DNA from 4 places in the Hominibacterium faecale genome. Region 4 is predicted to be linked to each of the others. Evidence: predicted binding sites of a transcription regulator. Region 4 holds the regulator's gene; each other region holds the start of a gene.
The links. The regulator LexA, encoded in region 4, represses DNA repair genes until DNA is damaged. The targets are predictions, from matches to a motif close to AGAACANNTGTTCT.

Region 1: the regulator LexA is predicted to act here: its motif matches at 1,795-1,808, upstream of ruvC (crossover junction endodeoxyribonuclease RuvC).
Region 2: the regulator LexA is predicted to act here: its motif matches at 4,832-4,845, upstream of recA (recombinase RecA).
Region 3: the regulator LexA is predicted to act here: its motif matches at 2,406-2,419, upstream of yneA (cell division suppressor protein YneA).

Annotation. Positions count from the first base shown of each region.
Region 1 covers NZ_JAJAGH010000006.1:35,214-43,174, reverse strand. Annotated here, with positions in the region: gene ruvB (Holliday junction branch migration DNA helicase RuvB) at 1-599, opposite strand, end outside; gene ruvA (Holliday junction branch migration protein RuvA) at 616-1,221, opposite strand; gene ruvC (crossover junction endodeoxyribonuclease RuvC) at 1,225-1,737, opposite strand; gene LG211_RS08065 (arginine repressor) at 1,911-2,360, shown strand; gene recN (DNA repair protein RecN) at 2,371-3,990, shown strand; gene LG211_RS08055 (hypothetical protein) at 4,053-4,682, opposite strand; gene LG211_RS08050 (shikimate kinase) at 4,738-5,229, opposite strand; gene LG211_RS08045 (5'-methylthioadenosine/adenosylhomocysteine nucleosidase) at 5,243-5,926, opposite strand; gene LG211_RS08040 (bifunctional 4-hydroxy-3-methylbut-2-enyl diphosphate reductase/30S ribosomal protein S1) at 6,030-7,961, opposite strand, start outside.
Region 2 covers NZ_JAJAGH010000006.1:185,274-193,234, reverse strand. Annotated here, with positions in the region: gene LG211_RS08775 (TetR/AcrR family transcriptional regulator) at 1-171, opposite strand, end outside; gene LG211_RS08770 (M20 family metallopeptidase) at 253-1,434, opposite strand; gene LG211_RS08765 (MFS transporter) at 1,452-2,837, opposite strand; gene LG211_RS08760 (helix-turn-helix domain-containing protein) at 2,968-3,717, opposite strand; gene recA (recombinase RecA) at 3,740-4,822, opposite strand; gene LG211_RS08750 (hypothetical protein) at 4,956-5,630, opposite strand; gene LG211_RS08745 (YhgE/Pip family protein) at 5,645-7,813, opposite strand; gene LG211_RS08740 (hypothetical protein) at 7,810-7,961, opposite strand, start outside.
Region 3 covers NZ_JAJAGH010000006.1:239,858-247,818, reverse strand. Annotated here, with positions in the region: gene LG211_RS09045 (methionine gamma-lyase family protein) at 1-1,110, shown strand, start outside; gene LG211_RS09040 (TVP38/TMEM64 family protein) at 1,144-1,875, shown strand; gene LG211_RS09035 (hypothetical protein) at 1,885-2,148, shown strand; gene yneA (cell division suppressor protein YneA) at 2,439-2,759, shown strand; gene LG211_RS09025 (hypothetical protein) at 3,214-3,627, opposite strand; gene LG211_RS09020 (lipocalin-like domain-containing protein) at 3,636-4,040, opposite strand; gene LG211_RS09015 (acyl-CoA thioesterase) at 4,083-4,538, opposite strand; gene LG211_RS09010 (acyl-CoA thioesterase) at 4,658-5,131, opposite strand; gene ruvX (Holliday junction resolvase RuvX) at 5,187-5,612, opposite strand; gene LG211_RS09000 (IreB family regulatory phosphoprotein) at 5,676-5,906, opposite strand; gene alaS (alanine--tRNA ligase) at 6,082-7,961, opposite strand, start outside.
Region 4 covers NZ_JAJAGH010000001.1:287,061-295,021, reverse strand. Annotated here, with positions in the region: gene LG211_RS20005 (transposase) at 1-761, shown strand, start outside; gene LG211_RS20010 (transposase) at 1-42, shown strand, start outside; gene lexA (transcriptional repressor LexA) at 1,507-2,154, shown strand; gene LG211_RS01300 (AEC family transporter) at 2,334-3,278, shown strand; gene LG211_RS01295 (CehA/McbA family metallohydrolase) at 3,351-6,605, opposite strand; gene LG211_RS01290 (response regulator transcription factor) at 6,895-7,620, opposite strand; gene LG211_RS01285 (sensor histidine kinase) at 7,650-7,961, opposite strand, start outside.

The sequences.
Region 1 (7,961 bases), on a different contig from region 4:
AGCAGACCCGCTGTACGGCGGATGATCTTTTTCAGTTCTCCAGTGGTATACATTTCAAATTTGCTGCTGACGCCGAACCGGTCCCGCAGCGGTGCCGAGAGGCTTCCGGCCCTGGTGGTGGCACCGATCAGAGTAAAACGGGCAATATCCAAGCGGATGGATCGGGCCGAGGGGCCCTTCCCGATGATGATATCCAGCGCAAAATCCTCCATGGCCGAGTAGAGCACTTCTTCTACAGAGCGGTTGAGCCGGTGGATTTCATCGATAAACAGGACGTCATTTTCATTGAGATTAGTCAGAATCGCCGCCAGATCGCCGGCCCGCTCAATGGCAGGCCCGGAGGTGATCCGAATATCCACCCCCAGCTCATTGGCAATAATCCCGGCCAGAGTCGTCTTTCCCAGGCCCGGAGGTCCGTAAAAAAGAACGTGATCCAGGGGTTCTCTCCTCAGCTTTGCCGCTTCAATAAAGATCTTCAAATTCTCAGTTGCCTTTTTCTGCCCGATGTAATCCTCCAGCGTCTGAGGCCGCAAGGTGAACTCAGAGGCTTCTTCATTTTCGCCTGCGCTTGCCGCAGTTATTCTTTCTTCGTTTTCCATAACTCATCCCTTATCGTTAAAACAGTCTTTTCAGAGCCTGCTTAATGTATTCTTCCACAGTCAAATCCTTTTCTTTCACCGCTGTCAGAGCGTTGACGGCTTCTCCTTTTGTATAACCCAGCGCCACCAGCGCGCTCACTGCTTCCGTCCTGCTGTCCCCGGCGGCTCCGTCTGCGGAAGCGCTGCTTTCCATGCCTTCGGGAAGAGCTGCCTGTTCCAGCTGGCCGAACTTATCTTTCAGCTCCAACACGATCCGCTCAGCCGTCTTTTTGCCGATGCCGTTGGCCCTGGTCAAAGATTTGGCATCCTCCAGCACAATGGCCTGATGGACTTCTGATAGGGGCATGGCTGATAAAATCGCGATGGCCGCTTTCGCCCCTACGCCGCTGACCGTAATCAGCTTGTGAAACGTATCCAGGGCGGCTTTTTCGCCGAAACCGAACAAACGAATATCATCTTCCCTTACGATCATAGCCGTGAAAACAGTGATGGACTCCCCTTCCTTCGCCAGATAAACGCTGGAATTGGCAGGAACGGTTATTTCGTATCCCAGGCCTCCCGCATCGACCACAATGCCGCTCTCTGTTTTTATAGCCAACGTACCTTTTATGTAATGTAGCATTTCCTACCTCCTGCTTTTCATGTTCAAGCTTTTCAGCCGGTTTCTGCTGCCTGCCGAATGTCCGTGGCACACGGCTGCCGCCAGAGCATCTGCCGTATCATCGGGCTTTGGAACTTCTTTTAGATTCAATATGGTTTTGACCATAGTCTGTACTTGCTTTTTCTCTGCGCGGCCATAGCCCACCAGAGCCTGTTTGATCTGGAGCGGAGTGTATTCTGCAATCTCCAGCCCTGAGTTCGCGCAAGCCAGCACGGCCACTCCCCGAGCCTGCCCCACCAGAATCGCTGTTTTGGCATTGGTATTAAAAAATAATTCTTCTACGGAGGCCACCTCCGGTTCATGGCGCATAATGATTTCCATCAAAGAATTATACAAAATCTTCAGCCTGTCCGGCATCTCCATGCCGGCATCCGTAGTCACGGCGCCATAATCGATCACCTTAAAGCGATTGCCGGTCATTTCGACGACGCCATAGCCCAGGATCGCATATCCCGGGTCTATTCCAAGTATTCGCATAGAGCCTCCTCAAAACAGCACGGATTTCAATCCGCACATTCAATTCAGTATAGCACACAAACATACGTTCCGCAATTCTCAATTAAGGTTTTTTTATGTGGTATTTTCCCAAAAGTATGGTATAATTATAAATGTATAAAATTAATTTAAAATGTATATTGAAGGAGAATACAATGCGTTATTCAAGACAAAATAAAATTTTAGAGCTGATCGAAGAATATGAGGTGGAAACACAGGATAAGCTGGCTTCCCTCTTGAAAGAATACGGTTATGACGTGACGCAGGCTACCATATCCAGGGATATCAAAGAGCTTCATTTAATTAAGACCCTCTCCTCCACTGGAAAATATAAATATGCAGCTGCCATGAATATGGAAGGACCGGTTTCCGATCGTTTTGTAAATATATTCAGAGAAACCATTAAATCCGTCGATTCTTCCGGCAATATCGTTGTTGTAAAAACTTTGTCCGGATGCGCCAACGCCGCCGGTGAAGCCATCGATTCACTGGGATTTCCCCATGTGATCGGTTCCGTAGCCGGAGACAACACGCTGATGATCGTCATCGACGATGCGGACAACACACCAAAGTTTTTAAAAGAATTCAATGAAATGCTTGGATAAGAGGTAGCATATGATATCGCATATCAGTATCAGAGATTTTGCCATTATTGAAAACGTGGAAATTGACTTTCACGAAGGACTCAACATCATCACCGGCGAAACGGGAGCCGGTAAGTCAATTGTAATCGAAGCAGTAAGTCTGGCTCTGGGCAGCCGGGCGGATACTGCTTTCGTTCGTTCCGGAAAGGAAAAGGCTATCGTTCAGCTGGCCGGAACCCACAAGGGGGAAGAATACGTCATCACCAGGGAGGTATCGGCCGCAGGAAAGAATCTGTGCAAGATCAACGGCGAGATCGTCACTTTGGGCCATTTGAATCTGCTCTGCAAGAAGCTGGCCGATATCCACGGCCAATACGACCACCAATCCCTGCTCAATCCGGATTATCACATTAAACTGGTGGATATGTACAGAAAAGATACCATCGGACCGGCCAAACAAAAAGTAGCGTCTCTTTATTCCCAATACCGGGATATTTCAAACAAACTAAAGCAGCTTCTCGCCGATGCGGCAGAAAATCAGAGAAAGCGGGACTTCATGGCCTTTGAGCTGGAGGAAATTCACAAGGCCGGTCTGGCGCCAGGTGAAGATGAGGCGCTGGAAGAAGAAATCAGTGTGCTGCAAAACAGTGAAAAAATCTACGAAAATCTTGCCGGAGCCTATGAGCTGGCCAACGGCGAAGAGTTCCCTGCCCTTGGCAGCATGAAAAAGGCGCTGGACATGATCGGAGAGATCGGAGAATATTCCAAGGAACTGACGGACATCCACCAACAGATGTCAGAATCCTACTATATTATGGAAGAACTGTGTTCCCAGATCCGCGAGTGCCGGGACAGGACCGTATTTTCCCCCGAGGATCTGGATCGATGTATTTCCCGTATGGAAACCTTGAATAGCCTCAAGCGAAAGCATAATGCTTCTCTGGAAGAAATCATCGCTTACGGCGAAGAGCTGGAAGAAAAGCTGACGCAGGTGGAAAACATCGACAGCTTGAAAACGGAGCTGACCGAACTGAAGGAAAAATGCGAAGCTGATCTGAAAGCCGCCTGTCAGGAATTGTCCGCCCTGCGGAAAGAAGCCGCTGCCGAGCTGGAAGAAAAGATCCTCGTTGAGCTGGGAGAACTGAATTTTAAAGACGCTCAATTATCCATCGAGTTTCAGGAAAGCACCGAGTTCACAGACAACGGCACAGATGTAGTCGAGTTTATGATCAGCACCAACAAGGGTGAAAAATTAAAGCCCCTTTCCAAGATCGCTTCCGGCGGTGAAATGTCCAGAATCATGCTGGCTTTCAAAAAGATCGTCGGCGATTATGACGAAATCCCCACCATGATCTTCGATGAAATCGATGCAGGCATCAGCGGCATCACTGCCAGCATTGTGGGAAAAAAACTGCAGCAGATCGCAGAAAACCACCAGATTATCTGCATCACCCATTTGCCGCAGATCGCGGCCTATGGCGCTCACAACTATAAGATCGAGAAAGAATCCGATGACAGCAGCACCTATACTACGGTCATCCACTTGCGCCCTGACGAAAAAGTCCAGGAAATCGCCAGGCTTCTGGGCGGAATCAACATTACCGACATCACCCTCCAGTCAGCGAAAGAGCTGATTGAAGCATCCAAATAAACAAAAGAGCTTGCAGTCTCAGATATACTCTGAAAAACCGCAAGCTCTTTTATATCTCATCCTTATTTTTGCAAGTAGGTATCCAGTACAGTAACGTTGCCGTTAATATCGGAGGCACAGACGAGTCCGGCATGTTCGCCTTCCGTCATGCGCTCCACGTTGACAACCTCTTTCGCCCCGCCTAAATCAGTGATTTTCTCTATTTTGTACTCGTTAATGATGGCAGAAGGCAGCAGCGCTTCCACAGACCCATTTTCCATGATGAAAAAAACAGCTCCATACCCGCCGTTTCCATACGGGCAGGCGCATACACGCAGAACGCCCGACTCCACTTCATGGGTCAGACCGTAGACTTCTCCCAATTCCGCAGTGCAATGTAAAATAGCTCTGCCGTCCGACGTGAGTTCCACAGATTCAATCCCGCCAAAGTTGAAAGTTTTAAGCTGATCGGAGTTCATTGGAATCGTATAACCGCGGTTCTTTTTCGCAGACCATGAAAATTCTTCATACGCTTCAGATTTGCCCTCTGTCTGTGCTTGGGCAGCGGATGTCGCAAGAGATGTTTCTGCAGGCTCGCTTTTTCCGCTGTCTTTAAAAAAGGTCTGGTAGATCAGACAGACGCACACGGTCAAAACAAGAACGCCCAGGATGCATATAATTGCAACTTTAAATCCATTCGATTTCTTTTCCATCTCAACAAGTTCCTTTCCTAATTTTTCATTTGGATATGCTCCCCGGAGCACCGCCTTAGTAATAAGCTACAATCTGCTCCACGGTCTGCTCAACAGCCAACCCGTCGGCTTTAACGATAATATCCGCATATTTCTCATACAGCGGTACTCGCCTTTGATAGAGATCCGCTATGGTGTCCCCCTTTTCCATGGCCACCCCTCTTGTTTTTATGTTGTTAAGCCGGTTTAATACGGTTTGAAGCCGTACTTGCAGATAGACGATTCGGCCGTTCATTTTTAGATGCCCGATGGCTTTGGGGTAATAGATAGCACTTCCCCCTGTGGAAATGACCGTGTTTTCAACATTCAGCTCCAGCAAAACAGCTTCTTCTGCTTGTTTGAAGTACTCGATGCCATGTTCATCGATGATTTGCTGCAGCGGCTTCTGCTCCCGTTCCTGGATCAGCAGATCCGTATCTACAAAATTCATGCGCATGGTTTTGGCAAGAACAACCCCCGTAATACTCTTGCCGCAGGCCGGCATACCGACCAATATGATGTTTTCCATTCCAATTCTCCTTTTATAGCTCTTTCAACATGGATTTAACAAGGTTGGCCGATATTTGAGAAGCTTTTTTACAATTCTTTTCAAATTCTGATATTCCGCTTCGGTCCGGTGTATCGGTGATCGTCCGAATCGAAATAAACGGTATCCCATTAACATAACATACATGCGCAATACTAGCTGTTTCCATATCCACGCTCAAAGGTGAATATTTGGCAGCAATGTATTCGCGCTTATTGTTTTCAATAAATTGTTCGCCGGTTATCATTCTTCCTAAAAACACTCGATTGTTTAGGTTGCCTTTGGCAATCACTGTTTTTACGGCTTCAAGCAGCTTTTCATCTGCTTTGAAATAAATAGAATCTTTCCAGGGATGAAATTCGGTCAAAATATCATCTGCTACATCATGATAAGCTGTTTCTGTAGAAATAACAGTATCGAAAATTTCTAGTTTTTCATCTATTCCTCCGGCAGTCCCAGCGTTGATAATCACAGTACACCCATATGTATCGATTAAAATTTGCGCTGCTATGGCCGCATTAACCTTGCATACTCCTGAAAATAATGCTACAACTTCTATATCTTCCAGCTGCCCTTGGTAAAAAGTCAGCATCGATTTTTTTGTAGCTTTACAGTTTTTCATCATTCTAAGAAAGGGAACTACTTCTGTATCGCCAGCACATAAAATGCCTATCTTCACTTGCTGCTCCTTCCTTAAGCCCAAAATTCTTTTTCATAATCAATCCGTTTGCTAACGAAAAAGAGCGAGGTCGCAATTAAGCCCCGCCCTTGTAATTGTTCTTTTATTCTTCTGTTTCAGCTTCGGGAGCAGTTTCTTCTGCTGCTTGCTCAACGGGAACTTCTTCTTCGGTCGATTCGCCTTCCATCGGCTGATCTTCCTCATCCAACGTTTCTTTGATGCTCAGGCTGATTCTTCTTCTATCCTGATCGATCTCCAGAATCTTAGCGGAAACATCCTGGCCTACGTTCAGTTCGTCGGCAATGTTTCCAACCCGCTTATGAGCTACTTCAGAAATGTGTACAAGTCCGTCCAGACCCGGCTCCAGTTCTACAAACGCGCCGTATTCCTTAATCTGTACAACCTTGCCTCTAACGACTTGTCCCACTTCATATTTATCGTTAATCACGCTCCAAGGTTCCGGCTGGTTCTGCTTCAGACCCAGGGAAATCTTGCCTTTTTCCGAATTCATGGAAAGAACTTTTACTTTGATCTTGTCGCCGATATTCAGTACTTCCTGCGGATGCTTCAGCTTACCCCAGGAAATCTCTGAGATATGTAGCAGACCATCGATGCCGCCGATATCTACGAATGCGCCGTAATCGGTGAACCGCATTACGGTACCTTCTACTACGTCGTCCACAGAGAGGCCTTCCCAAATCTCTGCGATTCTCTTGTTCTTTTCGTCATTCAGATGCATTTTGTGGGAGAATACGGCTTTGCCCCTTCTCTGATCCACTCTGGAAACTCTGACCGGAAGAGTCTGTCCTACAAATTCTTCCGCGTTTTCCACGTATCTGTCGGAAAGCTGAGACAGTGGAATAAATCCGGAGACTTCTTTGTACGTTGCGATCACACCGCCATTGACGGGTCTAACAACTTTTACTTCAATGATTGATTTATCTTCAAGCGCCTGGTTGATTTCGTCCCAGTGTTCGCCAACTTCCAGCTTTTTCTTTGACAGCAGAATACTGCCGTCGCCATCGTCTGTCTTTACAACTTTGGCCTGAATTTCATCGCCTTCTTGATATAAGTCAGTTAGCTTTTGATCTCCTTCCAGTGTAATTTCGTCGAGTGGAATAATTCCATCTTTTTTGCAGCCGAGATTGACGATAATTTCCCGATTCGTAACCTGATGCACTTTACCTGTTACGATCTCTCCGCTGCGCGGCAGTCTTAAGGACTTTTCGATTTCGTCCATTAAGGCGTCCATTGAGTTCATTTCGTTGTTGTTTTCAAGTGTGTTTTCACTCATGTTGGCAATAACCTCCTTAATTAAGCATTCAGGCGTCGAAGCGCCCGCTGCTACACCTATTCTATTACATTTTTCAACTTCTTTCAATGGTAAATCTTTTATATTTTCAACAAAATGAGTATTTGTACAATATTTTTTAGAAATATCATACAATTTTTTGGTATTGGAACTCTGAGTATCCCCCAGTACAAGCATCAGTTCTACTTTTTTTGCTGTTTCCATACAGCTCTTCTGGCGATTGGACGTGGCATGACAGATCGTATTGGTCAGGGAAAAGGTTTTCCCTGTTTCCTCGAGGGCTCTGAGGACCTGATCGAATACTGAACTGCGGATAGTCGTCTGAGCGACAACAAAGAGATCATCTTCTGTGATCCGCTCCGCTTCCTGCGGGGTGCTTACGATAATAGCCGAGTCGCCGCACCAGCCGTTGATGCCCTGCACCTCAGGATGGTTCTCATCGCCGACGATCACAACCTGCTTGCCTTTTTCCTTTGCAGTCCGTACCAAATCATGAATTCTGGCCACAAAGGGACAGGTGGCATCGACCAGCTTGAGCCGCCTCTTCTCTGCGATCTCATAAAAATTCTTTCCTTCTCCATGGGAACGGACGATGACCGTGGAGCCGGCCTCTGCTTCCAGAGGGCTTTGGATCACTTGAATTCCTTTTCGCGCCAGCTTCTCGGTCACCAGCTTATTATGAATCAGCGAACCGCAGGAGTAGATGCTCCCCCGACACGGATC
Region 2 (7,961 bases), on a different contig from region 4:
ATAGGAAAAAAAGAGCTCTTCTTTTCTTCCGAAATAATAGCGCAGATGTCCCCTGCTGATGCCTGCAAGTTCAGCGATCTGACGGGTAGTAGTCGCGGCGAATCCCTTTTCCTCAAAGAGTTCTTTTGCTACCTCCAATATTCGATTATAAACATCGCAATCTTTTCTCATACATTCCATCATACGTGATTAAAATCTCTTTGTCAAATGAAATGAAAGCGATGAAAAATCATCGCCTTCCACTGTTCTAAACTACTCTTTATTAAAATCGATTTGAATGGATTCTAAGATGTCCGGCTGGGTCAAAACCTTCAGAATCATCAGGGAAATGACCTGAGCGCCCCTTGTGATTACCGGTTCTATGACCTCTTTTTCTTTCATTTTGGCGGCGAATTGGCGCGTGTGATGCGTCAGGCTTGTGTCACCTATGGATAAGGTAGGATGAAAAGCCGGGCATCTCCAGCTCACATTGCCAATATCCGAAGAGCCTTTGTTTTCACTTTCTCCTGTGGCCAGATCAATTCCCAGCTCTTCATAAACTTCTTCCAAAATCTGTTCTCCGGCTGGGTTGGGCTTCAGGCTATCCAGGGTCGGTGCGTAATGATCAATTTCAACTTCTGTTTGTGTCGCCATAGCCGCACCTTTGGCACAGTCATGGGCCATTTTTTCCAGCTGGGAAAGATAGCGGCTGTCCGGGTATCGCAGTGTGTAATCCGTCACCACATAATCCGGAATAATGTTGGGTGCAGCTCCTCCCTTGGTTATGATCCCGTGTATGCGGGCATCCGGCTTGATATGTTGCCGCATCATGTCAAAAGCATGGATCATCAGCATGGCTCCGTTGAGCGCGTTCCGCCCTTCCCATGGTGCTGCCGATGCGTGGGCGGGCCTGCCTTTAAATTTATAATAAAAGGCCGTCAGCGCCATGAACTCCATCTTAACACGGTTTTCCATATCCATATGAATCATAATCACAAAAGAATAATCATCGAAGATGCCGGCTTGGGCCATATCGATCTTCTTTCCTGTCAGCTCCTCGTCTGGCGTGCCGATGATATGGATATTTCCATAAAGATCCTTCTCGTTGGCATGAAGCGCCAGAGCGGCCAGAAGGCTCAAACTGCCGCTGGCACAATGTCCGCACCCATGCCCGATTTCAGCCAAAGCATCATATTCGGCGAGAATACCAATTTTCACTTTTGAGTCCGGATCCATGCGCACCTGGCCGCAAAAAGCAGTAGGTATGCCGGCAAAGCTTCGTTCCACCGGTATCCCGTGATTTTCCAGAATCCTGCACATCTGTTCGCACGCATGGAACTCCTTGCCGGAAATTTCCGGATGGTCGGCCAGATCGTAGTTGAGATCATAAGCTTCCTGGGCCAACTCTTCGATGGAGGTAAATGTTTGTTCTTTCAAAGCTCCTAACGGTTTCATCGCAATCTCCTCTCTATCTATTTGACAACCTGTTTTCCGATATTGGCTCCCAGCTCTTGGAGAATTCTATTATTGACCGTATAGAATTTTAAAACAATACATGCGATCAGAAATGCGGCTCCTGGGATACCGGCGTTGATCCAAATGATGCCGTTGATCGTGGCTGAAGAAGCCATATCTGCGCCCGTATAACCGGCTAGGGTCAAAAGACCGCCTACAGCCAATCCGGCCACAATGCCTCCAAAGTTCAACATAAATGTGTTGCAGGAAGTTACAAGCCCCGCACTATATACATTTTTTGTCAATGCCACATATTCCACGCAATCGGCTACCATGGTCCATACGGTTACGATCATCGTAACCTGGAAATACTGTTGAATCATGTAGAGGATAATCAGTACGGTCATGCTGTCAAACGGGTCGAAGAGCAAGAATATCATCGGTTTAATCAAGCTCATAATCCCTGCCAGAATGAAGATTTGTTTTTTACCGAACTTTGCTACTAAAAACGGTGTTAAAAAAGCTCCTGCGATTGCCGCCGGCAAAGTGGCAAAGGACACAACCGAAAAGGCGGCTTCATTGCCGACCGCATATTTAAAAACATAGATGTTGGTGGCCGAAATCACTTCAAAAGCCAGAATCACGCATCCGAAGGAAGCGATCAAAAGGAGAAGCGGTTTAGTGGTAAGAACTTTTTTCAAATCTTCCTTCAAATAGCCTTTCTCCTGTTTCTTATCCTGCCTGGGCATGGGCAGATCATGTTTTTTTGAACCGCTTAGACTGAGGAGCATGCATAGAAATGCTGCTGCTGCAAAGATTCCGATCGTGATATGCCATCCCTTTTCATCATCGCCGAAAGCTTTTAAAAAGATCGGCACCAGTGCCATCGCCGAATAACCGAATCCGGTGCCCAAAACCTGTCTGGACATAACGACGAAATTGCGCTTGGAAAGATCGGAAGACATACTGGGCACCTGAGCCTCATATGTAACAGTCTGAAGCTCGTAATTGATGCAAAAAACAATATAGATTATCGAATAAAGGGCTACTTTTGCCGTGGCCGATATTTCGAAATTCGTAAACAAGAGAAAGAACAAAATAACTACCACCGGAGTCGTAACCATCAAATACGGCCGATATTTTCCGAATCTAGTGTTTGTTCTGTCTGAAATGATCCCTGCGATGGGGTCCGTGATAGCACAAAATACTCTTCCTAAAGAGTAAATAACACCGGCTGCTGCCGCTGGGACGAGGGCATAATCCGTCCAGAAAAAGATTACGTAGCTGGCATAAACAAAATAAATGATGTTCAGCGTAGCTCCTCCGAATCCGTACCTGAAGATTTCACTGAAGGTTGTAACAGGCTGCATCGGGCTGTCCTGCATGTTCATTTTCTTATTCATATGTATTCCTCCTTGTTTTATTGGGCGCGCACTAAGGCGTGCACTAATTTTGCATATAGAATAACACTTTTCCAATAAAAGTCAAGGCTTTTTCAGAATTATTCGATTCTTATCTACAAATTGGTATTTTTTAAAGATCACGAAATTCTTCTGCCAGCACATCGTAATCACGCCTGGCTACAATTTCTAGAAAACGTTCCATAGAAAGTTCTTGATAGTCTCTCTGCAGGGCCAGCAAAGTCTGTTCAATCGCAGTTTCTGTAAATCCCAGTTGGTAAAGTCCATGTTTCATGGAAGTCAGCCAAATCGATTCAAAGTCTCGTTCCATATGGTAGGTGAATTTAACATATAGCATGCGTATGGCAATCTTCAGACCAATCTCACAGCTGTCCTGCAAGTGCTTTCTGTTGGGCTTTTGTCCATGATGGCCTGCAAATTCAAGGATCATTTGGCATAGGGAGTCAGTAATTAAATGAAAATAAGCATCCAGGTCGTATCGTCCTAAAAGCAACAAATCATGAATAAAGTTTTCTGTTTCTAAGGTTCGAAGCTGACATGCAAACAGGAGACCGTAATAGATAGCGTAGTCATCCGTTTGCACTTTGGATTCATTAAAAAAATATTTGATTTTTTTCACATAAAACCCGAAATGACAGGCCAATATATCCTCCTTCTTTGGAAAATAGTAATGAAGATGTCCGCGATTAATTCCTACAGCGTCAGCAATTTCCCTGGTCGTTGTTTTCACGTAGCCTTTTTGGTCAAATAATTTGGCGGATTCATTGAGTATTTGATTGTAAGTCGGATTGTTTTCCCGCATAACCCTTTCCTGCTTTCCAAAAAACATCGGCAGACAGACGTTACTTCGTCTGTCTGTCATTCAATGGTCTCTGTCCGATGGATTATTCAATGATAACACCATCTTCGTCCACCTGTAGATCGGCTTCAGCCGCTTCCACATCCTCGGCTTTTGCCTCAGTTTCAGCTTTCAGCTGATCCCGTAGCATCTGTTCCACCTTTTCCAGTGTTTGCGGATGTTCGGCCAGATAGTTCTTTACATTTTCTCTTCCCTGCCCTATACGGTCACCGTTAAAGCTGTACCAGGAACCGGCTTTCTCAATAATCTTGGCATCTACGCCGCAGTCCAGCACATCTCCTTCTCTGGAGATTCCCTGGCCATACATAATATCGAATTCAGCTTGCTTGAAAGGCGGTGCCACTTTGTTCTTTACTACTTTCACCCGGGTACGATTCCCCAAAAATGTATCTCCCGACTTTATACTCTCTATTCTGCGCACATCAAAACGCATGCTGGAGTAAAATTTAAGAGCACGGCCTCCAGTCGTGGTTTCCGGATTTCCGAACATGACACCGACCTTTTCTCGCAACTGATTGATAAATACGACGGCAGTTCCCGATTTGTTAATAACACCGGCCAGCTTTCTCAGAGCCTGGGACATGAGCCGGGCCTGCAGGCCCACATGGCTGTCCCCCATGTTGCCGTCGATTTCTGATTTTGGAACCAGAGCCGCCACCGAGTCCACTACTACAATATCGATGGCTCCGCTGCGAACCAGCATCTCGCAAATTTCCAAAGCTTGTTCTCCTGTATCAGGCTGGGACACCAGCAATTCATCCACATTAACGCCCAAGTTTTTGGAGTATTCTGGATCCAGAGCGTGCTCCGCATCGATAAAAGCGGCTCGGCCTCCCGCCTTCTGTGCTTCCGCAATGATATGTAAGGTCAAAGTTGTCTTACCCGATGATTCAGGACCGTACACTTCGATGATCCTGCCTTTGGGAATTCCGCCGATTCCGGTAGCCAAGTCCAGGCTCATAGAGCCGGTGGAAATGGCCTCTATATTCATCCGAGCGCTGTCATCGCCCAGTTTCATGATCGCCCCCTGGCCGAACTGTTTTTGTATCTGTTTTAGCGCCTCTTGTAAGGCTTTATCTTTATCGTCTTTGTTGATCGCCACGTTCATACCTCCATGTGAACATTTGTTCTTTCCTCTTATAATACCCCATTCCTTTCATTAGGTCAAGAGAAATTCTTTTATGTAAATATTTTACATTTATAAGCTATCATTTATTTTTCGCAGTGTCAAGGATTTCTTTCTATTTTTCAGTCTGTTTCTTTAAAAACTGCGTCAGTTCTTTATAATCGTTTTCAAAATCTGTACCTTTGCATGCTGTCCGAGCTCTTTTTACAAGGTCTGCCGTATCCTCGCCTCTTGCCCACGCCTCGTAAACACCAACGACACATACCAGCCCAGCGATATTGGGGTGGGTTTTAAATTTTTCGATCTGCTGCCGGTTTTTCTCCAGTATTTCAAGGCCCTGTTCGCTCTTGCCGCCGCGGAAACAATAATAAGCAAAATCGACATAATAAATGGTTAAATTCAGACCGGCAAGCCCGCGAAGGTCAATCTGCTCCATCAGCTCGGCCGCCTCAATGAATCGCTTTTGCTTTGCATACCCCAAAGCTTGATTCACCGTCAGAATCCTTTTTTTGTTGGGATCTTTTGTTGATTGGAGCATTTCATCCAAAAGCTCCATGTAAAGGTTGATATCCCCGCCTTTCATGGCTTCCATAGCTTTTCCCATCTGCTGATTGAACTTTTGATATCCTAAAATATTAGTCACAAAGAATATGACGATTAGGATGACAACAGCAATCACAATCAACAGCTGTATGGAAATTCCTCCTGCTTTAAGATCCACATCCATATAAGACATCATAGCTGCGATGGCGATTACCAACACAAAAATCAGAGCTAGCTTTTTTTTCATACAAATTCCCCTTTCTACATCAGCTCGGTATCTTCAATCCGTTTGTTGAAAAACCGGTTCAGCCTTACAAGCGGCTTCCTCAGGACCAATCCCAGCAGCAGCGAGAAGGGAACGAAGGCAAAGAGCCGCAGAAGATCCAGCCAATAATTCATACCGTACACACCAGCGATACATTCTCGCATTGCATTGATGCCATAGGTAAAAGGCAGGAACGGATAGAGATTCTGGAAGAATTGGGGCGTTACTTCGATGGGGAAGGTGCCACCGGCTCCGCCGATCTGAATGACCAGCAGAATGACGCAAAGCGCCTTTCCGATATCTCCAAAAGAAATTGTCAGCGTATAAATAATATTGACAAATATGATGCTGCTGGTCCACCCGGCCAGCAAAAACAGAAACGGATGCTCGCACTGAATCTGCAGGTAAAATAGGTCGCCCAGGCAAATAATCGTAGCCTGCACCAGTCCTAGCACCATGAACAGAATATAGCGTCCAAAATATGCCTGATAGGGCCGGATCCGTCTCAGCCTTTCATGGTCTTCGCTGACCTGAGTCTTCATAATGGCAACGAGCACGATTCCCCCTACCCAGATTGCCAGAATCGAGTAGAACGGCGCCATGGCAGAGCCGTAATTTTTAATGGGGTAGAGAGTGTGTGTATCGATTTTCACCGGCGAGCTCATGAAATCGCCCATCAATTCTGGATCGGTCTTGAGAATATCCATCAACTTCTTCACTCGCTCGTCACTGCCTACGTTTTCCAAGGAAACAGCCGCCTTTTCCAATTTGTTTTTAGCTCCATCAATGACTTTTTTTGTGCTGTCCAAAGCGTTCTTTCCGCCGGAAAGCGTGTCATCCACACCATCCAGCACCTGATGAATATTAGCAACACCGGTACTAGCACCGGTCAGCAACTGGGAAAAATCCGTCAGAGAATCATAAATGCTGCTGATCACTTTATTGAGCTTTGGCTGCACCTTGGTCCGATAGTCGCTGCGGATCTTGGTCTGTTTTGCCAGTGCGCTGTCAATGCTGGACCTGAGCTTTTTCTGGGCTGCATTGGTCATTTTTCCTGAGCTTCGCACCTCCTGAGCCAAGGGCGGAATTTCTTTGATCAGCTGGCGATTGGCATCGTTGGCTGCCTGTAGTTGTTTGACCAGTGCGCTGAGCTCAGAGGACGGCTGTGGCAGTTCCTGATTCAGGTTTTGGAGAAGCTGGATGCAGGTATCGTTGATTTCCACAATATTCTGGACCTGATCGCTCAGCTTGAGTAAAGCATCGGCCGCCTTGGCGGAACTGGTCTCTGCCTGCGCGGCCGCACTGTCCAGGGTGTCCGCCAGATCGTTATATCCGGTCTGTGCGGCAGCAAAGATATCGTCCAGCGCCTTAACCGTTTCCCTGGCAACCTGTTTGGAGGAAAGCAGCAGAGCCTGCACATCGGTGGCAGTCGTCTTTCCGTCTTTGATCAGCGCCTGTACATCCGGCAGGGTGGCCTGGGTTGTTTTGACAAGCGACTGAATCCCCGCGGTCGTCTGGCTAAACGCGTCGATGGTATGGACGAATCCATCCAAATCCTGTTCCGCGTCGCGGAAGGATTGGACTAATTTGTCCATGGGGCCGCCGTCCGCCTCCAGAGTGCCGCTGACCGTATCAAACAACTGGGCCGCGGCCTGGGTTACGATACTGATAAAGGTTTCATCAATCTGGGTCTGAATGGCGGTTGCGCCCTTATCAGTTATTTTGGGCGCGATAGCATTCTTTTTTTCGTTTATGTAGTAATCAAACTGGGGCCTTTCCACATGGGATGTGAAGATACTGACCATATTACGGCTGAAATCAGCAGGGACAATGATGGCCGCATAATATTCCCCGCTCTCCACTTTTTCCATGGCTTCTTTTTCGCTGGTCAAGAACTGCCAGCCGATATCGTCGTTGGCCCGCAGGTTTTTAATAATCTGCTGCCCGGCATTAATATGGACCTTTTCCATCTCCGTGCCTTCGTCCAGGCTGACTACAGCTACCTGTATTCCGGAGGTGCTGCCGTAAGGGTCCCAGTTTACAGCTATGTTAAACCAGGCGTAAAGGGCCGGAATGACACACATGCCTACAATCACGACAATGGCGATCACGTTGGTTCTCAGCCGATTGACGTCTCTCAAAAAAATGCGTAAAATATTCTTCACGGTCGATTGTCCTCTCTCTTTTCCAGCAGATCTTTGTATTGATAATGCTTATAATCTACCAGTATGAGAAATACGGCGATTATAATGATGGATACGATCCAAAGCACCAGAAAGCGCAGCTTGGCTTCCAAGGTAAAGATCAGGAACA
Region 3 (7,961 bases), on a different contig from region 4:
GCCTGGAATACTGGATATGGCTACGATGATGCCGGCAGGGACGCTTTGGAGCGAGTTTATGCTGATATTTTTAAAGCGGAAGCAGCATTGGTTCGGCCGATTATCGTCAATGGGACGCATGCGTTAACCCTAACGCTGACCGGGATATTGCGACCGGGAGATGAGCTGATCTACTGCACCGGAGCCCCATATGATACGTTGGAAGAAGTAATTGGAATCCGGGGCGAGGGCAAGGGTTCTCTGAGGGAGTTTGGAGTCAGCTACAAACAAGTAGAGCTCACGCCGGAAGGAAATATCGATTTGACCGCGCTTAAGAATGCGATTACGGAAAAGACCCGCATGGTAACAGTTCAACGCGCTACCGGATATGGCTGGCGAAAGGCTATTACCATTCCTCAGATTCGTGAATGGGCGGACTTCGTCCACCAGATCAATCCCAATATTGTGTGCATGGTGGATAACTGTTACGGCGAATTTCTGGATACGGAGGAGCCTACTGAAGTTGGCGCTGATGTTCTTGCCGGTTCTCTCATCAAGAATCCGGGAGGCGGCCTGGCTTTGACGGGCGGCTATATTGCCGGAAAAAAAGAACTAATCGATCTGATTTCTTATCGAATGACCTCGCCGGGGATTGGGGGGGAATGCGGCCTCACGTTTGGACAGACCAGGACTATGTTCCAAGGACTGTTTCTTGCACCTAAAACAGTAAACGGTGCGGTTAAGGGTGCGGTTTTGTGCGCAAAGGCATTTGAAATGCTGGAATATGATGTCTGTCCGAAGGCAGGGGATACCCGGAGCGATATCATTGAAGCAGTCAAGCTTGGGAGTCCGGAAGCGGTGGTTGCTTTTTGTGAAGGAATTCAGGCAGCTGCTCCAATTGATGCTTATGTAAAACCGATTCCATGGGATATGCCGGGATATGAGGATCAGGTGGTCATGGCTGCCGGCGCCTTTGTTCAGGGTTCATCCATTGAGCTGAGTGCCGATGCTCCTATCCGCGAGCCTTACATCGTTTATTTTCAGGGGGGACTCACTTATGAGCATTCCAAATTCGGCGTTATCAAGGCCTTGCAGACCTTGTATGAACAAGGCCTGGTTTCATTGGATTAAAACAAATGGGTAAAGGGATTACTAGCTAGAGTTATGAATAAACAAAAAAAAGAACAATTACGAAGAAAAATTAAAGTATTTACAACCATTTTAAAGCTTGCACTGCTGCTGTTCATATTGGTGGGCTTGCCGCTGTATATCTATTTTTATCAGCCGGAAGTGATTGAACGCATGTCCAGTCTGGAAAGTGTAAACGCCTTTTTTAAGCAGTATAAAACCCAGAGCATTTTAGTCTATATTGGCGCGCAAGTGGCGCAGATCGTAGTCTGTATCATACCGGGCCAGTGGCTGCAATTCGCTGCCGGATATATGTACGGATTTTGGCTGGGCTTTCTGTTTTCTCTGATCGGCGCAGCGATTGGTTCGGTGATCACGTATTATCTGGCAAAACTTTTGGGCCGCGATGCGATGCATCTGATTTTCGGTGAGCAAAAGATCAATCAATTCATCCATAAGCTAAACAGCAAGAAAGCGGTTGTGATTGTGTTTCTGATTTTTCTGATACCGGGGGTACCCAAGGACCTATGCAACTATGCGGCCGGTATTTCGGAAATGAAGTTAAAGCCGTTTTTAATCGTTTCTTTGATCGGAAGAAGCCCGGGAATGATGGGCAGCCTTCTTATCGGCAGACAGATTGAAGCGGGGGATTATACAGGAGCGATCGTCATTGCGGTTATTGCAGTTATTCTGTTTATCATTGGTATTGTTATGCGGAAGAAATTGACGATCTGGCTGGATAAAGCTTATGACAAACTCTATAAATAGGAGACCTCTATGAGAAAAAATCTCAATTTTATTTTATACGGAATTGCAATGGCAATCATTTTGATTCCCATTGCAATGACGGAAGCTCTTCACAAACCGATGGGCCAGCCTGCGGAAACATGGCTTCTATCCGGCGGATTGGTCTTATTGATCGCGGGCAAGCTGTTCTCTATAAAAAAGAAGCGGCAGCAGACCGGCGAGTCCATCTTTTTAGATGTGGTCATCGTTCTTTGCCTGGCCGCTATGATTATATGGATGTTTATAAAGATGTAAGATGCGAGCCGTGCCGAGCATCTTTCACTATTCTATACCTTGCGGCAACGCCGCACTCCGATTCTGCTTGCTTTAACCGTTTTCCGATAACCATCGGGTGGAGGGAAACGGTCAAAATTTTTGTTTCTAACATTCTTAACTCCTTGTAAAAATTCCATTCTTTAATTATGCGTTTTTATTTATCACAAACTTGCGAACAAATGTTTACATTTTTCTTGACAAGGAATATATGTTCGTGTATGATAAGAACATCAGGAAGAACAAACGTTCAGAAAGGGTGGGTATATAGAATGCAGATGAAAAGACAAACAAGAAAAAAATATAGAATTAAATCAAGAGTAAGATTTACTGTCTTTATTGTTCTAATGCTTCTTGTAACAGCAACTGCAGTCACAACATTTTTGGGATTTAATAATGCAGATGGTATGACAAAGCCGCAATATATCCAAGTTCAAGTTGAGTCCGGCGACACATTATGGTCGATAGCAGAACAATATATGCCTGCGGATATGGATCGCCGTGAATCCGTACATATAATTAGTAAAACGAACGAAACTTCTGCATCAAAGCTTTATCCGGGACAAACACTGAAGATTCCTGTAAAACGTTAAGTTGTTTGTCTTTTGGATGTTGACAGAGGATACTAAATTATAATAAAAATTGCTTAAAACGGAAATTAGAGCTTCGCTTAGAAGGACAAAAGGAATAGGTATAAGATGATTGTGCCGACACGTAAGATACAAACGCTTGGAGAGCGAAATAAACTAATAAACGATCAAGTATTGGGGCAAGTGAAACAAAGCTGCTAAATGAATCTTTAGAAATTCGCCTACAATTTATTTAGACAAAAGGGGTTATTATAAAAATTATGCATTTTCCTAAACCAATATTATACAACTATTATACAACTTACTTGAAAAAGCTGAACTGCTAATTTGTTCGGCTTTTTCGGTATTTCAGTATACTTTCGTGGAACTTTATAAATTATAACATTTCCGAAAATTATGATTTTAGGAATAGTTACTGAAGCTTGATGTTACCTTCTTTCCTATTATAACCGTACAGTTAATCTGCTGATTTTTGCTTTTCAAATACCAGCGTGATACCGCTCTGGGAAAATAGCAGCTGATTATTTTCCAAATTTACTTGCAGATCAGAGCTATTGTCACTGTCTTTAATAGTATAGACACCATCACCATCATCGCTCCACTTGCTTTTTTTTGCTTCTCCAAAGATTTCAATTGAAACCGTATTGTCCTCGTAGAATATGATTTGAGGAAAGCTGTCAAGATTCATTTGTTTTAAAAAGTCGTCTCTGGTGATTTCCTGATCTGCGACTTTCGCAGAACTCAGTTCCCAGATCCCTGTGATGAGAGCTTTTGAAGCGTCATCAGAATTATTGCATGCTGTTATGGTTATACAAATGAAAGCGGTCAATAATAACAGGACGACTTTGCTTTTGATTTTCTTATTTAACATCTTCTCCCCTACTTCTTCTCATAAGTCAGCGCATAGCCGTTTTGTTCCATTTTCAAAGTCGATCCGTCAAGTTCCACGGATTTGGTCACATCATCGTCCCCTGACTTATAAGTGATGGAATAAGCACCGCCCTCTTCGGCCCAAGTGCCGGTTCCTGAATCGCCGTTCACATCCAGCGTTACTTTGCCGTCGTCTTCAAATGTTAAAACCGGAACTTTATCCACATCAGCGGATTTCATATAATCCTCCGCACCCATTTTGCTGCTGCCCGCCGCAATTTCCGATAACTCCCAGGTGCCGACGATTGCTGTATTTCCGCCCTTCTTCTGATCACCTGCACCGCAGGCCGCAAGTCCAATACATAAAACCATTGCTAGGATCAATGCCGGGATGTTTTTTTTCATCTGATACATAACATTAAACTTCCTTCCATTCTTCATTTCAATATATATGACTCATTTTCTGAAAGCTTTCTTGCGCTCGATATAAGCTTTTGCCTGCTCATAAAGAACTTTTTCGTCAGCCGTCTGCGGCATATAGGGTTTGACTTCTTGCGGACGGCCGGTTTCGTCGATGCATACCATGGTAAAGTAAGCGGACAAGGCAACCTGCGTATTCCCTTCAGACTTTAAATTTTCCGCATCCACCGTCACCAAGACTTCCATAGAGGTCCTGCCCACATATACGATGGAAGCGGTACATACGACCAGATCGCCCACATGAACGGGAAAATGAAAACTCATCTCATCCACTCTAGCGGTCACGCAATCTGACTTGGAATAACGCATGGCCACCGCCGCTGCCGCTGTATCCATGAATTTTACCATTTCACCGCCGTGGACGACACCCAGCGCATTGGCATGGTGAGGCATCATTACCTGGCTCATTACAATTTGATTTTTTACATCCATATTTTGTCAACCTTCCTTCAGCATATGTCTCCAATACAGAGGGTTCCCCTGCTGTACCAGATCGATTCCTTTCCTATGATAACATAAAATGGACGAAAAGGTCAGCCTCTACAGGGCGGTTATTTGGATTTGGCAATCAAGTCCTTTTTCCTCTGCACATGCTTCGCAGCTTCTTCATACAAACGCAATTCGTCTTCCGTCTCCGGGACATAGTCAGCGACGCACTGGGGCCGCCCGTTCTTGCCCATGCACACCATGGTGAAGTAGGCGGACAGGGCTTTCTGAGGCTTACTGTTGGATTCCAGATCTTCCGCTTCCACATTCACCAAAACTTCCATGGAAGTTTTGCCTACATATACGATTGACGCTGTACAGGTCACCAATGCTCCCACAAAGATCGGAAGGTGAAATTCCAGCTCATCCACTCTGGCGGTTACGCAGTTTGCCTTGGCATATTTCATGGCCACTGCCCCGGCGGCCGTATCCATGAATTTCATGATTTCGCCCCCGTGTACGTTCCCGGCCACATTGGCCTGATGGGGAAGCATTACCTGGCTCATTACGATTTGATTTCTTACATCCATATTGTTCATATTCGTTTACCTCCTGGTCTTTCTAAAAAAAGTCAATTTCTTTTTCCCGGACACCTTATAGTGTATCCAGATAACTTTGCAGAATTAATACTGCCGCTTGTTTATCAATCACTTTTTTACGCTTGTTTCTGCGCACATCGCCCTCGATCAGAACCTTTTCAGCTATGACCGTGGTCAATCGTTCATCCTGAAAGACGATCTGAATGTGGCCCATACCGGAACTTTTCATTTTATTTTCCAGCATGGTTTTAAATTCATAGACTTTTTCTGTTTGTATGCTATCGGTACCATCCAGCTTTTTCGGCAGCCCTATAACAACCGTGTCACAGTCATGTTCCTTAATCAGATCCATGACTTTTCCCGCATCTTTTCGAATGCCAACCCTTTCGATGGTCATAATTCCCTGAGCGGTGATCAGCAAAGGGTCGCTTACCGCCACGCCTATGGTCTTGTCGCCCACATCCAACGCAATTTTTTTCATATTGTTTCCTCGCTTAAACAAAAAATAAGCGGACCGAAATGTTGGCCCGCTTCTCTTAACATTTTACTTGTTCAGGTAAGATTTAATCAATTCCTCTACCAGATCGTCACGTTCGATATGCCCGATGATGTTTCGCGCATTGTTGTGGCTGGTAATGTAGGAAGGGTCCCCCGACAGGATATATCCCACCATCTGGTCGATCGCATTATAGCCTCTTTCCTCCAAAGCATCGTATACAATATTTAAAATTTCTTCAATTGTTCGTTGTTCTATCTTATCGAAATTATCGTACATTCTTGTCTGTCTGTCCATGGTATGTACCTCCTTACCGTCTCTACTTTGATACAATTATACACTTTTATACAATGAAGTACAAGAGATTTTGTTTGATTTCACAAAGACTTAACATTGCCGCAGTGCAAGGCCCGATGCTGCGGCAAATGTTATAGAATCTGTGCGACCAAATGCGTTACAGCAGGCTTTCTGCAACTGCAAAGGCATCCTTAATCTTGGAAGGATCCTTTGCCCCCGCCTGAGCCATATCGGCTTTACCGCCGCCGCCGCCGCCTGCAGCCGCAGCAATCTGCTTGATCATTTTTCCTGCGTGATAGCCCTTATCCAAAAGATCATCTGTCAGAGAAACCAGGAAAGTAACTTTTTCGCCGTTTTGTGCAGCAAATACCATTGCTACATTTTTGTGTTCGGCTTTGATATCATCGGAAAGTCCGCGAAGATCCTGTATCGTGTAATCTTTGAAAGCTCTTGCGATTAACGTCACCCCATTGACCTCTTTGGCATCATCGAACATCTTGTCCATTGCATTTCCAATTGCATTCTTTTTGAACTCCTCCAACTCCTTTTTGACTGACTTGATTTCTTCAGTCAAATTTGAGAGCTTTGCCAAAAGTCCGGAAGGATTGGTTTTTAAGACGACTGCTGCTTCGGCGATGGTCTGCTCCGTTTCGTTGATTCTCTCCAAGAGCGCGGCACCTGTAATTGCTTCAATTCGGCGAACACTAGCGGCTACGCCTGATTCGGAAACAATCTTCAATGCGCCGATCTGACCGGTATTGGCAACGTGGGTGCCGCCGCACAGCTCCTTGCTGTAATCACCGATAGATACAACTCTTACCACATCGCCGTACTTCTCGCCGAAAAGTCCTACTGCACCTTCTTTAGCTGCTTCTTTCAGTGCCATTTCCTTAGTTGAAACAGGAATAAAATGGCTGATCTTATCGTTTATGATTTCTTCAACCTTTGTTAATTCTTCCGAAGTCAATGCTTCGAAGTGATTAAAGTCAAAACGGAGTCCGCTGGCTGTAACACTGGATCCTGCCTGTTGTACATGATCGCCCAGCACTTCTTTCAAAGCTTTATGAAGCAGATGGGTAGCGGTATGGTTCCGTGCGGTATTATTCCGATTAGGTGCGGAAACCAAGCAGTTTACCTCGTCGCCTGTTCTCAGCTCACCTTTTAAGCCTTTGATTTTATGAGCGAAAACATTCTGGAATTTGATGACCTCCAGAACCTCTCCGGCAAAGGTATCATTATATATAATACCAAAATCTCCGGCCTGACCGCCGCTTTCTGCATAAAACGGAGTTTTATCGAGAGCAATTCTGCAGATTTCGCCCTCTTTCAGGCAGCTAACCGGCTTTTGCTCCCAAAACATAGCTTTAATCCTCCCGGTATCAACAACGGTATCGTAACCGGTAAATTCCGTGCTCCCTTCGAAAACAAATTCTGTTGAAGCCTCTTCCCATCCGGCATCTTCTTTTGACCTCTGAGCCGCCCGAGCCAGTTCCTTCTGATGTTCCATATGCTTATTAAAGCCTTCCACATCCGCTTGGCAGCCCTGCTCTTCCAGTATTTCTTGAGTCAGCTCCAGAGGGAAGCCGTAAGTGTCGTGAAGCTTGAACACCTTTTCGCCGTCCAAGATAGTCTGGCCGTTCGCCTTCATTTCCTTTACATAGTCTGTGATAATGCTGGTTCCCTGATCAATGGTACTGCTGAATTTATCTTCTTCAATGGTTATGACTTTTTTAATATATACGCGTTTTTCTTCCAATTCAGGATATGCTTTGCCGGAAATCTCTATAACTCTGCCGCACAGATCGGCCAGGAATGATCCCTCAATTCCCAGCAGCCTCCCATGGCGGGCCGCACGCCTTAGCAGCCGCCTCAAGACATATCCCCTGCCTTCATTGCTCGGTATGATACCGTCAGCGATCATAAACGTAATCGAACGAAGATGGTCGGTAATGATGCGAATTGAAACGTCTGTCGGTGCTTGTCCATTTTCATATTTAACGCCTGCTTTTTCCACGACTCCATCCAAAACAAAACGGA
Region 4 (7,961 bases):
ATCTACAGCACGGCATCGATTCAGAATACATTGTGTGGCTGACTGTAGGTCCTACGCCAAATGACCAGCCAGCCTTAAAACCATTCCTGAAAAGTATGGAAGAGAATCTAAGTTTCACCTACAAAAACATTGTTGCAGATGCAGGATATGAAAGTGAAGAAAACTACAGCTGGATTGAGGAAAACGGCCAGATTGCCTTTATCAAACCTGCCAATTATGAACGGTCCAAAACGAGAGAATATCAGAAGGATATCAGCAGGAAAGAACACATGGATTACTATCCTGCTGAAGACTATTATCTTTGTAAAAACAGGGAAAAGCTTATCGCGGTTGAGATGAAAAACAGAAAAAGCAACGCCGGATACCTTACTCAAACGACAATCTATCGATGCGAAGATTGCACAGATTGTCCTTACAAGTCAAGTTGTACGAAGGCAAATCATTGGAAACTGCCATTGGAGGAACGAACAAAACAGCTGGAAGTCTCCAGAAATTTTGAACGCCAAAGAAGTGAGTATTTGGAAAGAATCGTAAGTGATGAAGGTATTCTTCTGCGAATCAATCGCAGCATTCAAGCGGAAGGCTCCTTTGCAGATATGAAGCAGGATCGTAATTTTAGACGATATTTATGTCGCGGACAAAAGAATGTATATGCAGAAAGTGTGCTTATGGCAATTTCACATAACATAGAAAAACTGCATGATCGAATCCAGAAAGAACGAACTGGATTACACCTGTTCTGTACGGAAAAAGCAGCATAAATTTAAAGGTTGAAAATACCTTTTGTCAGTGTTGCTGTCAGAGCTTTATTTTTGTTGTCTTTTTGAGGCGAAATACGCTAAAGACGAAACAATTTAAGTAGGGATTACGATAATGGAGCTTCGCTCCGGCGGATTTTCATCCGCCTAGTGCGACAGCCCCTCTTTAATTGGCGGGGATTCTGCGCTGGCTCGGCATCATGCTCCCAGTAGGCAAAACACCCTGCACTGTCTCTTTTTTTACACCACATAAGCAAATCAAGAACATCTGTTTACATTTTGTTCTTTTTATGGTATTCTAAGGTTGATGTTATAGACGGGTTTCTCCTTTGACTGACGATTACAATTGGTACGCCGCGGACTGTATCAGAAAACGGTATTTTTTAGTGAATTACGACATTCTGACGGCACGTTGCACCAATGGACGGGCTTCCTTCATGCAAAATTGTCAGTATCTAAAAAGGATAGTTCTTTTATTGATACTCTTTGGGGAAACGCTCATAGAGAAGGACGGATTAATATCAAAATCCAAGGTTTTTGCAAGGAGTTTTGATACTGAGGCCCCTCACCTGGCTTTTATCCAATCGCTCCGGGACTACAAAGTATCAAAATTGACATTTTTTTGATACCAGCAGCGATACTCGAATGGTTTGGATGCATAAGGCTTGATGTTGGCGGTGATGGCCGTCCTACTGCAAAACAGAATACTTTATACAGGATAAAAACAAATCCGGGAGGAATGGATGATATGTTAAAAGAACGGGAACAGAAAATCTTAGATTACATGAAGCAGGAAATCCGGCAGAAAGGATATCCCCCTACTGTGCGGGAAATCTGCAATGCGCTCAATATTAAATCCACTTCAACTGCTCATAAGGATATCGACAATCTTGTAAAAAAAGGCTATATTATCAAGGATCCATCCAAGCCGCGCGCTTTGATGGTAGTCGATCAGGAATTGGAGTCAGTACCGGCAGAACCGATGCCGCCTATTGATAATGCCCAGCGGACCGACGTTACCGACATACCGGTTATCGGACGCATTGCCGCCGGCACGCCCATCCTGGCTGAGCAAAACGTGGAAGAGACCTTTCCCGTTCCATCGCGCTTCCTTGGAAACGGTACCAATTTTATGCTGACGGTTAAGGGAGAAAGCATGATTGAAGCCGGAATTATGGACGGTGACTACATATTGGTTCAGCAGCAGCAAACCGCCAACAACGGCGATATCATCGTCGCTATGGTAGACGGCTTTGAAAGCGAAGCTACGGTAAAGACTTTCTATAAAGAGCAGGATCATATTCGGCTTCAGCCGGAGAACTCATCCATGAGCCCTATCATCGTACAGGATGTGAAAATTTTAGGCAAGGTCAAAGGCGTCTTTCGATATTTTTAAACCAACGCGGGTATTGTACCCGCGTTTTTTTCTGTATAAAAGTGATGGTAATCCCAGCATGGGACAATTCGGCTAATACATCAATTATTCTTTTTACAGGAATCATTGTTCTGCATTTGACAACTGGCCGACCGCCGTATTATGATAGATCCAGTATATAACTGGAAGGGGTAAGATTCATGTTTGTAATACTAAATAAAATCGCAATTATTTTCGCTATGGTAGGAGTCGGTTTCATTGCCAATAAAGCCAGAGCCCTGCCGGATGAATCCAACGGTTATCTGATCTCGCTGCTCATGAATATTACGGCGCCCTGCATGCTCCTCACCTCCATTACCGGCAAGCAATTGACGCCGGATACCCTCAGTTCTACCCTGGAGGTACTGGCCGGCACCATCATCTTCTTCCTTGTGGGGATGGCCGTTTCTTACGGGATCGTCAAGGTGCTGCGCATCTCTTCTGCGGACCAGGGCGTTTATATGAGCATCCTCACCACCGTAAACACTGGCTTCATGGGTTTTCCCATCACAAAAGCGGCGTTCGGCAATGAAGCGCTGTATTTCATGGTGGTCAGCAACATCGTCCTCAACATCTACCTCTATTCGCTGGGGATTTTACAGATCAATATGGGCGAAAAACGTCAGTTCAAAGGGCTGAAAAAGGCCCTCAAACCAATGCTTAACATGTGCTCGCTGGCAGCGGTTTTAGGAATCATTATGCTCTTTTCCGGATTCAAAATCCCTTCTTTTTTCAACGAACTCCTTACGGGCATCGGCGACATCACCATCCCCCTCTCCATGATCGTGGTCGGGGTCCAGCTGGGCAGCAGCAACATCCTGAAAATCATCAAAAACCCCAAGCTGATCGTCATATCCCTCATCAACCTGATCTTATGGCCCGCTCTGACTTTTCTGGCGGTCAACTGGCTGCCCATCCATGAGATGACCAAGCTGATACTGGTCTACGGCGCCGCTTTTCCTACAGCAGTCATTGTAGTGGCCCTGGCGGCCAAAGAGCGGAAGAATTCCCAGCTGGCGGCAGAGGGCGTGGCCATGACCACTCTTTTTTCCATGGCCACATTGCCGTTCATCACCATGCTGCTGAGCACCTATTACGGAATATAAAACAGGTGCTGCCGCACGAAGCTAATTTCTTCATGTAGACAGCACCTATCTATAATCTAAAGGTTTACATTTTTATTTTCCATCGATCCAGAAAGGATTGGTAACCGCATAATTGCCGTTCACATCCATAACCAGTATGGATACCCATGTTTTCTTGCCGGAATCCACAGCAAGCGACAAGTCAACAGCTGCCGTCTTTTTATCACCTGCGATTGTTGCAGCCTGATCGGTCAGTGCTTTATCATACTTAATATGTGTTCCATATGAATCTTTCTGATAGGCTCCGATCAAGGTCTCACTTTCATAATTGTCTTTGCTGTCTCCGGTCATAACGATCACTTCTTTGATGTCTGTCAGCGATTTTGCATCCAGCTTGAGATTAAACTTTTGATCGCTGTTCACCTGATAAATCTCTCCCGGTTTTTGATCCATTTCCAGAATCGGTCCGAAGGAAACATAGGAATGTCCTTCAGCGACAGCCTTTGTAAAGGTCAGTCCTGTATCCACCACGTTCTTGCCTTCCGTGCTTCCAACATCGGCTATGGTCCTGACCTTGCCCGAATTGTAATGCTCCGATTCGCCTCTTGCAAATTCGCCTTGGTTGGTAACGCCTGGAATCAGTACATCGTGGGTATCCGAGCCGCCCAGCAGATAATGCGGTTTTTCAACCGTATCCCCCATATATTTTCCGCCGTCCAGATATGCGTTCCACAGAGCCTGGGCAGAAATCAGCACATCCGCATTTTCCTGATCGCTTGAGCAGGCATTGATTTCGATGTTATCGTAATCGTCCTGATAGCCGCCCGGAACGCCGCCGTCCTTACGGGCCGAATAATAGAGGCCGTAGGAATACCACGGATGGTTGGCTGTAATGGTCGCTCCTTTGTCATGGGTCTGCTTTACAAATTCGGGGAACTTGGAGAACTGATCCATAACATGGTTTTCCCGGTTTTCATCGAGGAAGAAGTTATAGGAGCTATGATCCTGGGGAAGGACATTGAAGTGGGCCCATGAGCAGGAAATCTCTTCCGATGGAACAAAGCCTTTCATTTGGTTTTTATAAGTCTGTGTCACCAGATCATACCCTTTTTTATTGTTTACCGTAAAGTCGTGATCGGTGATAAAGGCAACGTCAAGGCCGGATGCCAGGAAGGATGGTATTGCATCTTCCGGATCGGCGAAACCGTCGTTCTTGTTGGCATGATGGTGCAGATCGGCGCTGAGCCATCCATCCTGCAGAGAATATTTTTTATCCGCCGTCACGGTCGCCTTGGCATTTCCGTCACCTTGCAGAGATACTGTATCCGTGTAAAAATAGTATCCCTGTGGGTAAACCGTCGCTTTGTAGCTGTTTAGATCAGAGACTTCTGCCACGATCTTGCCTTTTTCTTTAGCCTGATATACGGAGTTGCCTGTATATCGAACTTCCGGATACTCATTGAGAATCTCTGCTTTTCCCCAAAGCGGATTGTCATTCTGATCCTTCAATTGAATTTCCAGTTTCTGTTTTTGAGGGCCAGTCTTCAGATCGACCGATCCTGCTGCTTGTACATCGACGAGTTCTCCTTTGCCGTAGCCCTTGCATTCGGCGTAAAGCTGATAACTTCCCTTTGGCAGATCGATCGAGTAATTGCCGTTATTGTCCCCGCGGTAGAAACCATAGACTTTCTTATCTTTATCTTTTACAATCACGACCGCATCGGATACAGCACCGGATCCGCCATTATCTTTTATTTGACCGGCAACGGTCATTGTCTCTTCCGCATTTGCTTTGTTGAGGAAATTGGTCAGCGTCTTGGTATCCGCCTTCTGTGAGGCCATAAAGTATTCCTGATAAACGGTGGTTTCTCCAGGGGCGTAAGCAGCGCTTGCCCGCAGCTCTTTGTATCCCAGTGAACCTCCGAATTTATCGATCTTCACTTTTTGATCTGATTGTACTTTCGGTACCGTATGGCAGGTGGCGTATTCTTGACCGTCTTTGTTGCCGTAGCTCATGATCGTATTCACCGGCTGAAGGGTTTTCATGGCTCCGCCGTCATCGCCCTTATTGGTCATGGCAAAACGGGTCCTGTTGCTCTTCGCCGTATCGACCGCCGCCGCTCCGTTATTGGTCACCGTATCAAACATATATGCGTGATCGGCTCCCGGGGCCAAGCTATAGTAGGTTACGACGTCCAAGCTGCACATCTTGCCGCTTTCATCCGCCAGCTGATTATAGATACGGGATACCTTTACTGCTGGAAGGCCGTCCTTGCTTTCTTTGCAGGCCGTAAAGTCGTAATTAGCCAGATCAAAGGTTACAGTACCGCAGTTTTCCGGCGCCCAGGAGTCCCAGCCGTTCATGAGGAATTCCAGCGACCATATGGTATCTCTGGCCGGCGTTCCATTTTTCATGTAGCCTGCATCCAGTACCGATCCTGCCGGATATCCCCATGGATTTCGCGTTCCTACTGCCAGTACAAATCCCATTTTACCGTTGCTGACGATAATATCATGGTCGCTCAGAGCTTCGCCGTTCTGGAAGTAGGTCTTGGATTTGTCGCTGACCTTGTTTACCTTTCTCCAGTCGCCTACGGTTGCGATGTACAAATCATCCGTCTGCTTATAGTTCAAAAGATCGGCTGTGATTTTATATTGATTAGCGCTGCCAGGATCGGATGTAATCGTCTGGACTTTATCTTCGCCCGGCACTGGTGCTGGCTGCTGTTCTTTTTTGGGGACCGTTACCTTACAGGTTGCTTTATATTTGCTGCTTTCTTTTGAGTAAACCGTTATCGTAGCGGTTCCTGGGTTAACAGCGGTCACAACGCCCTTTGAGGAAACTTTGGCAACTCCCTTATTGCTGGATTTCCATTTTACACCCTTATTATAAACGCCTTCCGGCCCGACTTTCACTTTTAAAGTCTTCGTTTTACCGGAATCTAAAGTTAAGGTCTTCTGGGAAATAGTCAGCTTGGGCTTAATGTTTCTCACTGTAATGGTAATTCTCTTTTTCACCTTTCTGTTTTTCTTTGAAACAGCAGTGATTTTTACTTTGCCTGACTTTTTACCAGTTACCACCCCTTTTTTGGATACGGTGGCAACCCTCCGATTGCTGCTTTTCCACGTTACCGCTTTGCTGGCGCTTTTGGGCGAAACCGATTTAACGGTAATTTTGGCTTTTCCCTTGATGTCTACTTTCTTCGTCGTTGCCTTTAAAACGATTTTTTTCGGAGCCTTGCTCGCTGCGCTGACTGTTGATGTGGTCATCCACACGGAGGTGAACACCATAGCCAGTGCGATGAGAACGGCAAGGCATTTTTGCGTACTTGTTCTCTTTGTACTCATAGCGCTTCCTTTCTCTGCAGTCTTCCGCCGCAGTTTGTTTCTGCTCTAAGTATATAGAAAACCGATTTTCCCATCTAAAATGTTTCCGCTCTCTTTCTTGTAGATTTTGTGAATTTTATCTGACTATTTGCACATTTTTATGATAATCTGGCATTTTCATGTCCAATTTTTCACTTCTGGGCAGCAGGGGTATTAGCTGCTGACTTTAAATCCTTGGAATTCACACAAAAAAATGTGAACAATGCGACTAGCGCCTCTTTGTTCACACCTTGATCTTTGACATCGATCCCTAATCCTTTGGATTGTCTTTCAGCTCTTTGCGGTAACCCTGGGGAGTCATGTTCATCCGCTCCGCAAAGACACGATTAAAGTAGGATGGATCTGAAAATCCGCATTCTGCTGCAATTCGATATGCCGGATATCGGGTTTCTTTCAATAGACGGCAGGCATATCTGATTTTCAAATCTGCAACATATCTGGAAAAGGTTACTCCCATTTCTTTTCGAAACACACGGCTAAAATAAGCCGGACTCATGAATTCTTTTGCCGCCACTTCTTCTAACGTCAATTTCTCGCAATAATGGTCTTGAATATACAAAACCGCATCGGCGATCATGGGACTTCTGGCATCTTCCATCCGCTCATACCCTTCTGCTGTTCCCCTCGCCTTGACTGCATCTTTCATTCGAAGGACCAGTTGGGTTAAGTCCGAAGGCCGTACAGGTTTGACCAGATATTCAAATACGTTAAACCGTATGGCCTTTTGGGCACAGGTAAAATCCATATGTCCGGTAAGAATACTGATACAGCTGTTTGGCAGGATTTCACGAATCCTGCCGATGGCGGAGATCCCGTCGAGGCCTGCGATCCACAAATCCATCAGCACCAGATCAGGCCGGTGCTCCTTTGCCAGCGCAACAGCTTCGTATCCATCCCTGCTGGTAAGAATATCGCCCCCCCCCGCATAAATTTTGCGATATGATGGTTTTAATAAATTCCTGCTCGATGGGTTCATCTTCTACGATTAAAACCGTATATGCTTCCTCAGCCATCCTGATCACGCCACGGAACAGAGACAACCGTAATACTACCCTTGCCCAGCTCCTTCCTTTCTGTCCGGACTCCATATTCGTTTCCGAAATAGAGCTTCAGTTTTTTATCAATAATATAGCGGTCATCTTCCCCATATCCCTGGTTTTCCTTACTATAAGAAACATTATCTTCAATAAAGATTTCCAGATTCTTTCCCATCTCTTTTGCACAGATCAGAATACACAGACACTTCCTGTCATTGGTCAGCCCCTGCATGACAACGCTTTCAACGATCGGCAGCAATGTCATGTTCGGGATTCGGCA